2 regions of the Stenotrophomonas geniculata genome follow, and region 2 is predicted to be linked to the other one. Evidence: riboswitches for the same ligand, from Rfam matches in the RefSeq annotation. Region 2 holds a riboswitch; the other holds the start of a gene.
The links. A riboswitch is a leader RNA that binds a small molecule or an ion and turns the genes downstream of it on or off. The one in region 2 is predicted to bind thiamine pyrophosphate.
Positions count from the first base shown of each region.

Region 1: it holds a riboswitch for thiamine pyrophosphate, as region 2 does, so the genes downstream of both, thiC (phosphomethylpyrimidine synthase ThiC) here and RI032_RS08125 (TonB-dependent receptor) in region 2, are expected to answer to the same signal.

Region 1 covers NZ_CP140571.1:2,708,725-2,714,184, reverse strand. The annotation lists gene RI032_RS12500 (ion channel) at 1-581, opposite strand, end outside; gene thiC (phosphomethylpyrimidine synthase ThiC) at 675-2,519, opposite strand; TPP riboswitch at 2,602-2,703, opposite strand; gene RI032_RS12490 (BCCT family transporter) at 2,949-4,526, shown strand; gene ggt (gamma-glutamyltransferase) at 5,121-5,460, opposite strand, start outside.
Region 2 covers NZ_CP140571.1:1,727,217-1,732,676, forward strand. The annotation lists gene RI032_RS08110 (peptidoglycan-binding protein) at 1-1,246, shown strand, start outside; gene RI032_RS08115 (glycine zipper 2TM domain-containing protein) at 1,494-1,901, shown strand; gene RI032_RS08120 (phosphotransferase enzyme family protein) at 2,030-3,154, shown strand; TPP riboswitch at 3,198-3,293, shown strand; gene RI032_RS08125 (TonB-dependent receptor) at 3,364-5,460, shown strand, end outside.

The DNA of each region.
Region 1 (5,460 bases), 980 kb from region 2:
GCACGCGCCTGCGGATGCAGTGGAACGACGTCGCTCAAACCGACACCCGAGAGCAAACTGAAGCTCAGATAAAGCAGTTCCATCCAGGTGCGCTGTGCACCACCACCGGTGCCCTGGAAACTGCCCGGATACCACTGCTGGCACACGGCGAAAGCAAATGCGAAGGCCCAGGCCAGCAACGTGAATGTCGCACCTGCCGCGAACAGTTCATCGCGGGTGACTTTATGGTCCTGGAGCATGTAGGCGATGAGTGCACCGGCCGTATAGAAGTACAGCAGGCTTTCCAGCAGCTGCGCGGTGGTCAGCAGCGCACTGCGATCCAGCAATGCACCGGCCAGCGAGAACACCACCGAAGGAATGGCCAGCAGCAGCGCCAGCCAGGTGCCCAGCGGGCTGCGCTGGACCACCCACAGCGCCAGGCCCAGTACCGCCATGCCGAACATGCCCAGCGCCGCGCGGCCCGCAGCGGTGTCATCCAGCGCGGGGTACAGCAGCACGGCGATCAACTGGGCTCCCAGCAGCCAGGCCGAAGGATGACGGCGGGCAATGGCCAGCCAGCGGGTGGTGATGGCAACGGGCATGGCGTCCTTTCCCCAGGGTGGTGGGCCGAGGATAGCCGGGAGCGGTGTGATGAGCGGTAGCGCCGGCCGCTGGCCGGCACCCCCGCTTCCGCATCACCCCTGGCGGTAGACCTCGGCACCGGCCGCGCGGAACTCCGCCGACTTCTCCTTCATGCCGGCCTCGGCGTAGTCGCGCACGTCCTGGGTGATCTTCATCGAACAGAAGTGCGGACCGCACATCGAGCAGAAGTGCGCCAGCTTGTGCGCATCCTTCGGCAGCGTCTCGTCATGGAATTCCTTGGCCTTCTCCGGATCCAGGCCAAGATGGAACTGGTCTTCCCAGCGGAACTCGAAGCGCGCCTTGCTCAGCGCGTTGTCGCGCACCTGCGCGCCCGGATGGCCCTTGGCCAGGTCGGCCGCATGCGCGGCGATGCGATAGGCCATGATGCCGTCACGCACGTCCTGGCGATTGGGCAGGCCGAGGTGTTCCTTCGGCGTCACGTAGCAGAGCATGGCGGTACCAAACCAGCCGATCATCGCCGCACCGATCGCGCTGGTGATGTGGTCGTAGCCCGGCGCGATGTCGGTGGTCAGCGGGCCCAGCGTATAGAACGGCGCCTCGCCGCACTCGCGCAGCTGCTTGTCCATGTTCTCCTTGATCAGCTGCATCGGCACATGGCCGGGGCCTTCGATCATGGTCTGCACATCATGCTTCCAGGCGATCTTCGTCAGCTCACCCAGCGTTTCCAGCTCACCGAACTGCGCGGCGTCGTTGGCATCGGCGATGCAGCCCGGGCGCAGGCCGTCACCCAGCGAGAAGGTCACGTCATAGGCCTTCATGATCTCGCAGATGTCTTCGAAATGCGTGTAGAGGAAATTCTCCTTGTGGTGCGCCAGGCACCACTTGGCCATGATCGAGCCACCACGGCTGACAATGCCGGTCACGCGCTTGGCGGTGAGTGGCACGTAGCGCAGCAGCACGCCAGCGTGGATGGTGAAGTAGTCCACGCCCTGCTCGGCCTGCTCGATCAGCGTGTCACGGAAGATCTCCCAGGTAAGTGCTTCGGCACGGCCGTCGACCTTCTCCAGCGCCTGGTAGATCGGCACGGTACCGATCGCCACCGGCGAGTTGCGGATGATCCACTCGCGGGTCTCATGGATGTGCTTGCCGGTGGACAGGTCCATCACCGTGTCACCGCCCCAGCGGATCGCCCACACCAGTTTCTCCACTTCCTCGGCAATGCCCGAGGACACCGCGCTGTTGCCGATGTTGGCGTTGATCTTGGTCAGGAAGTTGCGGCCGATGATCATCGGCTCGCTTTCAGGGTGGTTGATGTTGTTGGGCAGCACCGCGCGGCCGCGTGCGATCTCATCGCGCACGAACTCCGGTGTGATGATCTTCTGGATCGAGGCGCCAAATGCCTCGCCCGGGTGCTGCTGCAGCAGGCCGGCATCGCGGATCGCGTCCAGGCGCTGGTTCTCGCGGATGGCGACGAACTCCATCTCCGGCGTGATGATGCCACGGCGCGCGTAGTGCATCTGGGTGACGTTGGCACCTGCACGCGCACGGCGTGGCAGGCTGCGCGCGGGAAATCGCACCGCATCGAGCTTCGGGTCCTGCTCGCGATCGCGGCCGAACGAAGAACTCAGTCCTTCGAGCTGCTCGGTATCACCGCGCTCTTCCACCCAGCCGCGGCGCAGTTCCGGCAAACCGGCCGACAGATCGATGCGCACCTCCGGATCGGTGTACGGACCGGACGTGTCGTAGACCGTGACCGGTGCGTTCTCTTCGCCGCCGAACAACGTCGGCGTGCGGGTCAACGCGATCTCGCGCATCGGTACCTGCAGATCCGGACGTGAGCCGGGCACGTGGATCTTGCGCGAGCCGGGAATGGGCCGGGTCACGGATTCGGAGAGTTGCTGGGCCTGTTGCTGCAGGGCGGAGAGCTGTGCGTTCATCGGGCATCGTCCAGGAAGGTCAGGGACGAAGCGGCGGCGCACTGCTGCCGCTCCCGGACGGTCCTTGGGCGGAGTCCGGGCATGGCTGCACTGCAAAGCTTCCCTACGCCGGTATGAGCCGGATCAGGTTCCAAGGGACTGTCTCAACCGTGGCCACATGGCCGCGGTACCCCCGCTTCTTGGTCCGCATTAGACCATAGAACGCACCGCAGCTCCTGGCTGTTCCATCCACGCACGGCGTGGATCCGCTGTTTCTGTATTAACAGAACCGTGACATCGCATTCAGTAACGTGCACGCGCATCGTGCCGCTGCGGCCGGTGTTTCCTCGCCGCCTTCGCGGCCCCTGCCCGGTCTGTGCTTCATGTCGCCGGCCCCTCGCAGCAAGCTCTGCTCGCTCCCCTCAATCCCTTGATCGGAGAAGCCCCTTCATGGTGTTTCGCGTTTCCATTGCACTGGTTCTGCTGCTGGTGCTGCTCGCCGGTGTTGCACCCGGTCCCTTCAATACCGTGGTGCAGAGCATCCTCGGCGAACTCATCCGCGGCATCGGCTGGCTCTACCTGCTGGTCGTGTTCCTCGCCCTGGTATTCCTGATGTACCTGGCCTTCGGCCGCTTCGGCAACCTGCGCATCGGTGGCGAAGACGCCGAACCGGAATTTTCGCGGGCCAGCTGGATGTCGATGCTGTTCGCCGCCGGCATGGGCATCGGCCTGGTGTTCTGGGGCGCCGCCGAGCCCATTTCGCATTTCAGCAAACCACCGGAAGGGCTGGCACCTGAAAGCATGGACGCTGCGCGTGCTGCCATGCGCTACGTATTCTTCCATTGGGGCCTGCACCCGTGGGCCATCTATGCGTTGATCGGCCTGGCAATGGCTTGGTTCCAGTTCAACCGCAACGGCCGTGGCCAGGTCAGTGACATGCTGCAACCGATCATCGGCCGTCACCATCGTGGCTGGATCGGGCGTGTGGTCAACATCTCCGCGGTCGTTGCCACTGCGATTGGCGTGGCTACAGCACTGGGCTTCGGCACGGTGCAGATCGCAGCCGGCGTGGAACGCGTATTCGGCGTGCAGGCGGGCGTTCCGCTGCAGTTGACGATCATTGCGATGGCCTTCGTTCTGTACATGGCGTCCACGCTCAGTGGCGTCGGCCGCGGCATGAAATGGCTGTCCAACTTCAACCTTGCACTGGCGGCGCTGCTGTTGGCACTGGTGCTGGTGCTCGGCCCGACTGGCGCGATCTTCAATACCTTCACCACCACGCTGGGCTCCTATCTCAATCAGCTGGTGACGATGAGCCTGCGCATGTCGCCGTTCTCGTCCAGCACCTGGGTGGCCGACTGGACGATCTTCTACTGGGCCTGGTGGATTTCCTGGGCACCGTTCGTGGGCTCGTTCATCGCGCGCATCTCGCGAGGCCGCAGTGTTCGGGAGTTCGTGATCGGCGTGGTGTTGGCGCCGACGCTGCTGGGCTTCTTCTGGTTCTCGGTGTTCGGCGGCACCGCCATCTGGATGCAGATCTTCGGCCAGGCCGACCTGCTGCAGGCGCTGGGCAACGGCTACGAGACAGTGCTGTTCACCATGTTCGACAGCCTTCCGTTGCCTCTTCTTCTGTCGAGCATCGCGTTGGTGCTGCTGATGATCTTCTTCGTGACCTCGGCTGATTCTGCGGTACTGGTACTGGCCAGCATGTCCACGGACGACGCTGGCGAGCCATTGCGCAAGCACAAAGTGTCGTGGGGTGTCGGCATTGCGCTGGTGGCGGGTTCCTTGCTGTTGGCAGGCGGACTGGAGGCGCTGCAGGGCATGATCACCATCGCAGCGCTGCCGTTCGCGCTGCTGATGCTTCTTGTGATGGTGTCGCTGTACCGGGTGCTGGACCAGGAGTACACGCGGGAGCGGCGGCAGGCGCAGCGCCAGAGGCACATGATCGATGCGTGGATCGCACGCGAGATGGCGGCGCAGGAGGAGACCCAGGCGGAGGCAGCGCGCGCGCACGATCAGGATTGAGGGGGTTTTGCAGCCTGCGGCTGCACCGCTTTTCTCAAGCAACGGCAACAGCAACTTCAAAAGCGGCTCTGGATTTCTGCTGGTTTGGCGGGGAGGGGGCCGATGGCGGGACACGCCGCAAGTACGTCCTTGTAGGCTCGGCCACGGCATCCATGCCGTGGACGGTCCCGCCATCGGCCCCCTCCCCGCCTCCGACAATTTCCCGGTGACGTCAGTAGATCCACGCCACGCGTGGATCAGGTGTATCGGAAAACGGATCCGACCCCAACCCACAGCGCGCGGCTGTTGCTGTTGCCTTTGCTCTTGATCTTCTTCTTTCTCTTCCTGCGGTGGCGGCCGCAGGAAACTGTCCGTGGCCGGGCGGGTGGGTTGGCTGGGGGCGTGAGCCGCATGGGCCCGAGGCATGCCTCGGGCGGATTGGGCCGGATGCCCAACCCCGGTCTTGCCGTGTGCGCAGGACAGTGCACACGAGCAAGCGGCGATCGAGCTTGCATGGACGTACTTGCAGCGGCCCCCAGACAATCCACCCGCCTGGCCAAGCCCCGTATCACTGCCATCACCGCAGAGGGGGCTCAGCCCGGTGGCCGGGAAACCTCAATACCCCGCCGCCTGCCCATCCTTGCGGCTCTCCGACGCGCCGTAATACACCCCGGTCTCGGGATCACGCATGATCGCCTGGTAACCGCCATACGGGCCGTCGGCGAACACGATGCGATGTCCCTTGCGCATCAGCGCGCGCACCGTTTCATACGGGAAGCCGGTTTCCAGATTCACTTCGCCGCCGTCGGTCATCGCCGTGGCCTGCCCGGTCGGTTCCGTTGAACCGTCGTGCTGGATGCGCGGCGCATCGCCGGCTTCCTGCAGGTTCATCCCGAAGTCCACCAGGTTCATCACGATCTGCGCGTGGCCCTGCGGCTGCATCGCGCCGCCCATC
Region 2 (5,460 bases):
CGAACTGCAGGCCGCCTACGAGGCCGGCGTGAAGTACGACCACGTCAAGTACGCCATCAACATCCCGGGTCACGCGCTGTACGTGCCGGGCAAGACCGGCAAGAACGTGGAGCAGGGTTACATCGACTGTTCCGGTTGGGTCGGCACGCTGCAGAACCGGACCATGGACGAGATCAACCAGAAGGCCGGGCATGCGGTGTTCAGCAAGGCTGATCGCATCGACCTGGGCAACCTGGGTTCCGGCGGCATCGTGCGCAAGGCGTTCGACCAGTCCGGCGTGCTGCTGGACCGCGACGCGATCCTGAAGCCCGATGCGCTGAAGGAAGGCATGATCATCGGCCTGGATACGGCCAAGACCCGCCATGAGCACTGGAACGGCATCGACCACATTGTGATGGTGGTGCGCGACCCCAACACCGACAAGCTGCTGATCAGCCAGTCCACCGGCAGCAAGGGCGTGCACACCATGCCGGTCGAGGACTACCTCAAGCAGGTGAAGGAGCACCCGAACTGGAAGCTGTACGCCTCCGATCCGCTGTCCAAGGCGCGCGACCTGCTGGAAAACCGCACCCAGTCGCACGAGCAGACACAGGGCAAGCCTGCGGCCGAGCACAAGGCCGCTGCCACCCCGCACGCCGAACTGTACAAGCAGGGTGCGCACAGCGAGGGCGTGCGCAGGGTGCAGGAGCAGCTGGGCCACCTCGGCTACGTCGGTGCCGACGGCAAGCCGCTGGTCGAGGATGGCCGCTTCGGCCGCAACACCGACGCGGCGGTGCGCCAGCTGCAGAAAGACAACGGCCTGGTGGCCGACGGCATTGTCGGGGCGAAGACCCTGGAGGCGATCAAGGACGCCCGCGAACGGCCGTTGCTGAACGACGAGCGGCACCCGCGCAATCCATTGTTCATCCAGGCCAGCAAGGGTCTGGAACTGATGCCGGCAGGCACCTTCAAGGATCGCCACGCGCTGGAAAGCGCCGCTGCGGCCCTGACCAAGGAGGCGCATGCCGCCGGCCTGCAGCGCATCGACACGGTGGTGCCGAGCCCGAACGGTGAGCGCCTGTTTGCCGTGCAGGGCACGATCGGTGACCCCGCCGCCGGCCGCGTGGCGGTGGATACCCGTGCCGCCAGCGAGCAGAGCCTTGCGCTCAGCAGTGGTGCCGTGCAGGGTGCGCCCAACGTGCTGCACCAGCAGCAGGATGCCCAGCAGGAGCAGGCCCGGCAGGCACAGAAGGCGATGGGCATCTAAGCCCGCAGCGCCTTGGGAGAGAAGGGAGGGGCCACGTCCGCGTGGCCTTTTCCCTTTCTGCCAGCTGAGCGGCCGAGGCCGCTTTCAGCCTCGCTTCATGCCACCTGCCGCTAGATGAATGCGCAAGCCGCACGGTGGACCAGGCAATGTTCCGGCAACGTTGGAACGCCAGCGTGGACACCACGGCAGCCGGGGCGCCCCGCGCCCTCCCTGCCCAGCGTGGCATGCACCTCACAGGAGAACTTACATGCTCAGTACTTCCGCACTCAGCTTCCGTGGTCTGGCGATGGCTCTGGCACTGGTGGCCGGTGTGGCCGTGGTCAGCGATGCCAGCGCGATGTCGAGGAAGGACAAGCGCACCCTGGTCGGCGCCGTGGTCGGTGGCGTGGCCGGCAACCTGCTCTCCAACGGCGATCCTGCCGCCACCGTGGGCGGCGCCGTGGCCGGCGGGGCGATCGGCAACCTGACGACCTCCGACCGCCGCGACCGTCGTTACTACGACAATCGCCGTTACGACGACCGCTACGATCGCCGTTACGACCGTGGCTACTACCGCAGCGGCTACTACGACCGTGGCAACGATCGTCGCTGGCAGCGCGAGCGCTACTACGACAACCGCTACTACCACGACCGCGGCCGCCATCGCGGCTGGTAAGAAGCGCGGCAGCATCACCGCAGCTGATGCACGGACGGGCGGGTCGATGACCCGCCCGTTTGCGTTGGCCGCGTGCATGGCGTTGAATGCGCAGCCTTGGATGTGACTTTCCCCACCGGGGCTGCGGCATGAATTCTTCTTCCCACCGCGTGCAGGGCCTCAACAACGACGAGGTCGCTGCCGACTGGCCACCGATCAGCGCGGCGGACATCGCGTGGCTGCGCCGGCGTTATCCGCAGCTGGGCGAGCACAGCCAACCGCGCTGGCACAGCCCCCGACCGCTGTCGGCCGCCGCCATCGTCGACGGCGTGGACGGCGCGCTGTTCATCAAGCGCCACCACCACAGCGTGCGCAGTGCGGCCTGCCTGGAAGAAGAACACCACTTCATCGCCCATCTCGCCGCCGCCGGCGTGCCGGTAGTACAGGTGCTGCCGGCCACCGATGGCCACACTGCCGTCGAGCATGGCGAATGGACCTTCGAGCTGCATGCGGTTGGCGTCGGTGAGGACCTGTATCGCGACGCGGTGTCGTGGTCGCTGCTGACCGATATCGCGCAGGCCCGTGAAGCCGGACGCGCACTCGCACAGCTGCACCGCGCTGCGGCCAGCTATCACTCGGCGCAGCGCAGCACCCATGTGCTGGTCGCGCGCGACGATCTGATCCGCGCCGACGATCCGGTCGCGGCCATCAAGGCAGGGCTGCACGAGCGCCCCGGGCTGGCCCGCTATCTCGCGCGCACTCCGTGGGAAGCGCAGCTGCAGCGTGACGTGTTGCCGTGGCATGCCGGCCTGGCCAGGCGCCTGCGCGACGAGCCGCGGCTGTGGGCCCACAACGACTGGCATGTTTCCAACCTGCTGTGGCGCGATGGGCAGATCAGCACCGTGCTGGATTTCGGCCTGGCCTCGCCCACCAGCGCACTGTTCGACCTCGCCACCGCGATCGAGCGCAACGCGGTGGCGTGGCTGGAGCTGGAGCGCGGCATGGAGGCGGTGCGCATCGATATCGCGCTGGCCCTGCTCGACGGCTACCGCCAGGTACTGCCGCTGTCGGCGGCACGCGTGCACCTGCTGGCCGACCTGCTGCCGATGGTCCATTTCGACTTCGCACTGTCCGAAGTGGAGTACTTCGAAGGTGTCACCGGCTCGACCGCGAATGCCGACGTGGCGTGGCAGCCCTTCATGCTGGGGCACCCGGCGTGGTTCCACAGCGCGCCGGGACAGGCACTGCTGCAGGCCCTGCACGCGGCAGCCTGAAGGGCGCCGGCTCGCAAATCCGTACCATTTGTAGTGAAATGGTCACCTGAAGCGGGGGTGCCTGGATCTGCCAGGCTGAGAGAGTCCCTTGGAACCTGATCCGGTTTGCACCGGCGTAGGGAGCTTTGAGCCGCAGCCACACCCCCGTTATGGGCCGGTGCACCTGCGCGCCGTCGCTTCGTCTCCCTTGTTGTCCGAAGACGAATCGAATGAACCGCTGCCTTCGCCCCACCCTGCTCTCCCTCGCCCTCTGCGCCGCGCTGCCGCTGCACGCCAGCGAGGCCGAGGCGTCCCCTGATGCGGCTGCCAATGGCGCCGAACGCTCGCCGACCGAACTGGCAGCGGTGCGCGTGCAGGCCGGCAAACCGAAGGCCGATACCTCGCGCGTGAACGCCTTCGGTGGCGGCAGCTGGAAGGACACGCCGGCCTCGGTGAACGTGCTCGAGCGCGACTACCTCGATCGCCGCCAGGTGCGTTCGCTGTCCGAGCTGGCCAGCAACGATGCCTCGCTGGGTGATGCGTATGCGCCGGTGGGCTACTACCAGAACATCGCCATCCGTGGCTTCGCGCTGGACGCCGCCACCGGCTACCGCTTCAACGGCCTGTCCATCGCCGGCGAACAGCGCCTGGCGCTGGAGAACGTGCAGTCGGTGGAGATCCTCAAGGGTGAAGCCGGCCTGGCCGCAGGCGTGATGGCACCGGGTGGCATCATCAACTACATCGGCAAGCGCCCGGCCGAAGTGCGCACCGCCACGCTCGGTACCGATTCGGAAGGCTCGCGCTACTTCGCCGTCGATGTCGGCCACTGGATCACCCCGCGCTTCGGCCTGCGCCTGAATGCCGCGTGGGATTCCAGCAATTCCTATGTCGAGCACGCCGATGGCCGCCGCAATTTCTACTCGCTGGCGGCCGACTGGCTGATCGGCGAACGCGGCAAGCTGGAAGTGGATGCCAACTACCAGACCAGCTCGCAGCGTTCGGTGTCCGGCTACCAGCTGCTGGGCGCGCGTGACCTGCCGCGCGGCGTCGACCGCGAGCACCTGCTCGGCTACCAGCCGTGGCAGCGCCCGGTGGATATCGCCAGCACCAACATCACCGCACTGCACACCTACGACTTCAATGACGCCTGGCAGTCGCGCGTGTCGGTCGGCCACAGCCGGTCGGTGATCGACGACAACGTCGCCTTCGCCTACGGCTGCTACTACGCCACGCAGTGCGCCGATGGCACCGTGCCGGGCAACTACTTCGCGCCCAATGGCGACTACGACGTCTACGACTACCGCAGCCCGGGCGACACCCGCCGCAACCAGCAGGCCCGTGCCGAGCTGCGCGGCCGTTTCGAGACCGGCAGCGTCGGCCATGAGCTGACCCTCGGTGCCGACTACTTCCGCCGCACCGTGGACAAGCGCCCCAGCGTCAACGAGTACGTCGGCACCACCAACATCCACGAGGCACCGGTGCCGGTGTTCGAGCCGTCGCCGAAGATGCCCGGCCCGTCCGCACGTCGCCTGGACAGCCGCCAGACCGCCTTCTTCGCGCTGGACCGGATCAGCTTCGGTGACGACTGGCAGTGGCTGGCCGGTGGCCGCTTCGTGCGCCTCGACGAGCGGGCCTACGACAAGCGCGGCACCCCGCAGCGCCACAGTCGCCTGTCGCGCTTCCTGCCGCAGACCGCGCTGGTGTGGAAGGCCACCGACCAGCTCAACGCCTATGCCAGTTACGTGCGCGGCATTTCGCTGGGCCAGGAAGCGCCGTTCTGGACCAGCAATGCCGACACCTTCCTGCCGTCGGTGCAGTCGCGCCAGCTGGAAGTGGGCGTGAAGTACGTACCGGTCGAGGCGTTGACCCTGGGTGCGGCCGTGTTCCGCATTTCGCAGCCGTACCAGTACGCCAGGCCGGACAACAGCGACGTGGGCTACACCTTCGTCGAGGAAGGCACCCAGGCCCACACCGGCCTGGAGCTGACCGCCAACGGCCAGCTGACCGACGCATTGCAGATCGTGGCCAGTGCCAGCGTGCTGCAGGCGCGTGCGCGCGACACAGGCACGCCGGCTTATGAAGGCCATCAGCTTGTGAATGTGCCGAAGGTGCGGGCCAGCGTGCATGTGGCCTATGCGCTGCCGTTCGTGCAGGGCCTGGATGTCACTGGCGGCTGGCGTTATGCCGGTGCCAACGTCGCACGTGCCGACGGCGGCGTGCGCGCACCGGACTACTCGGTGTTCGACGCTGGTCTGCGCTTCCAGCATCGCCTGCACGAGCGTGCGGTGACCTGGAACCTGTCGGTGGACAACGTGTTCAACCGCTTC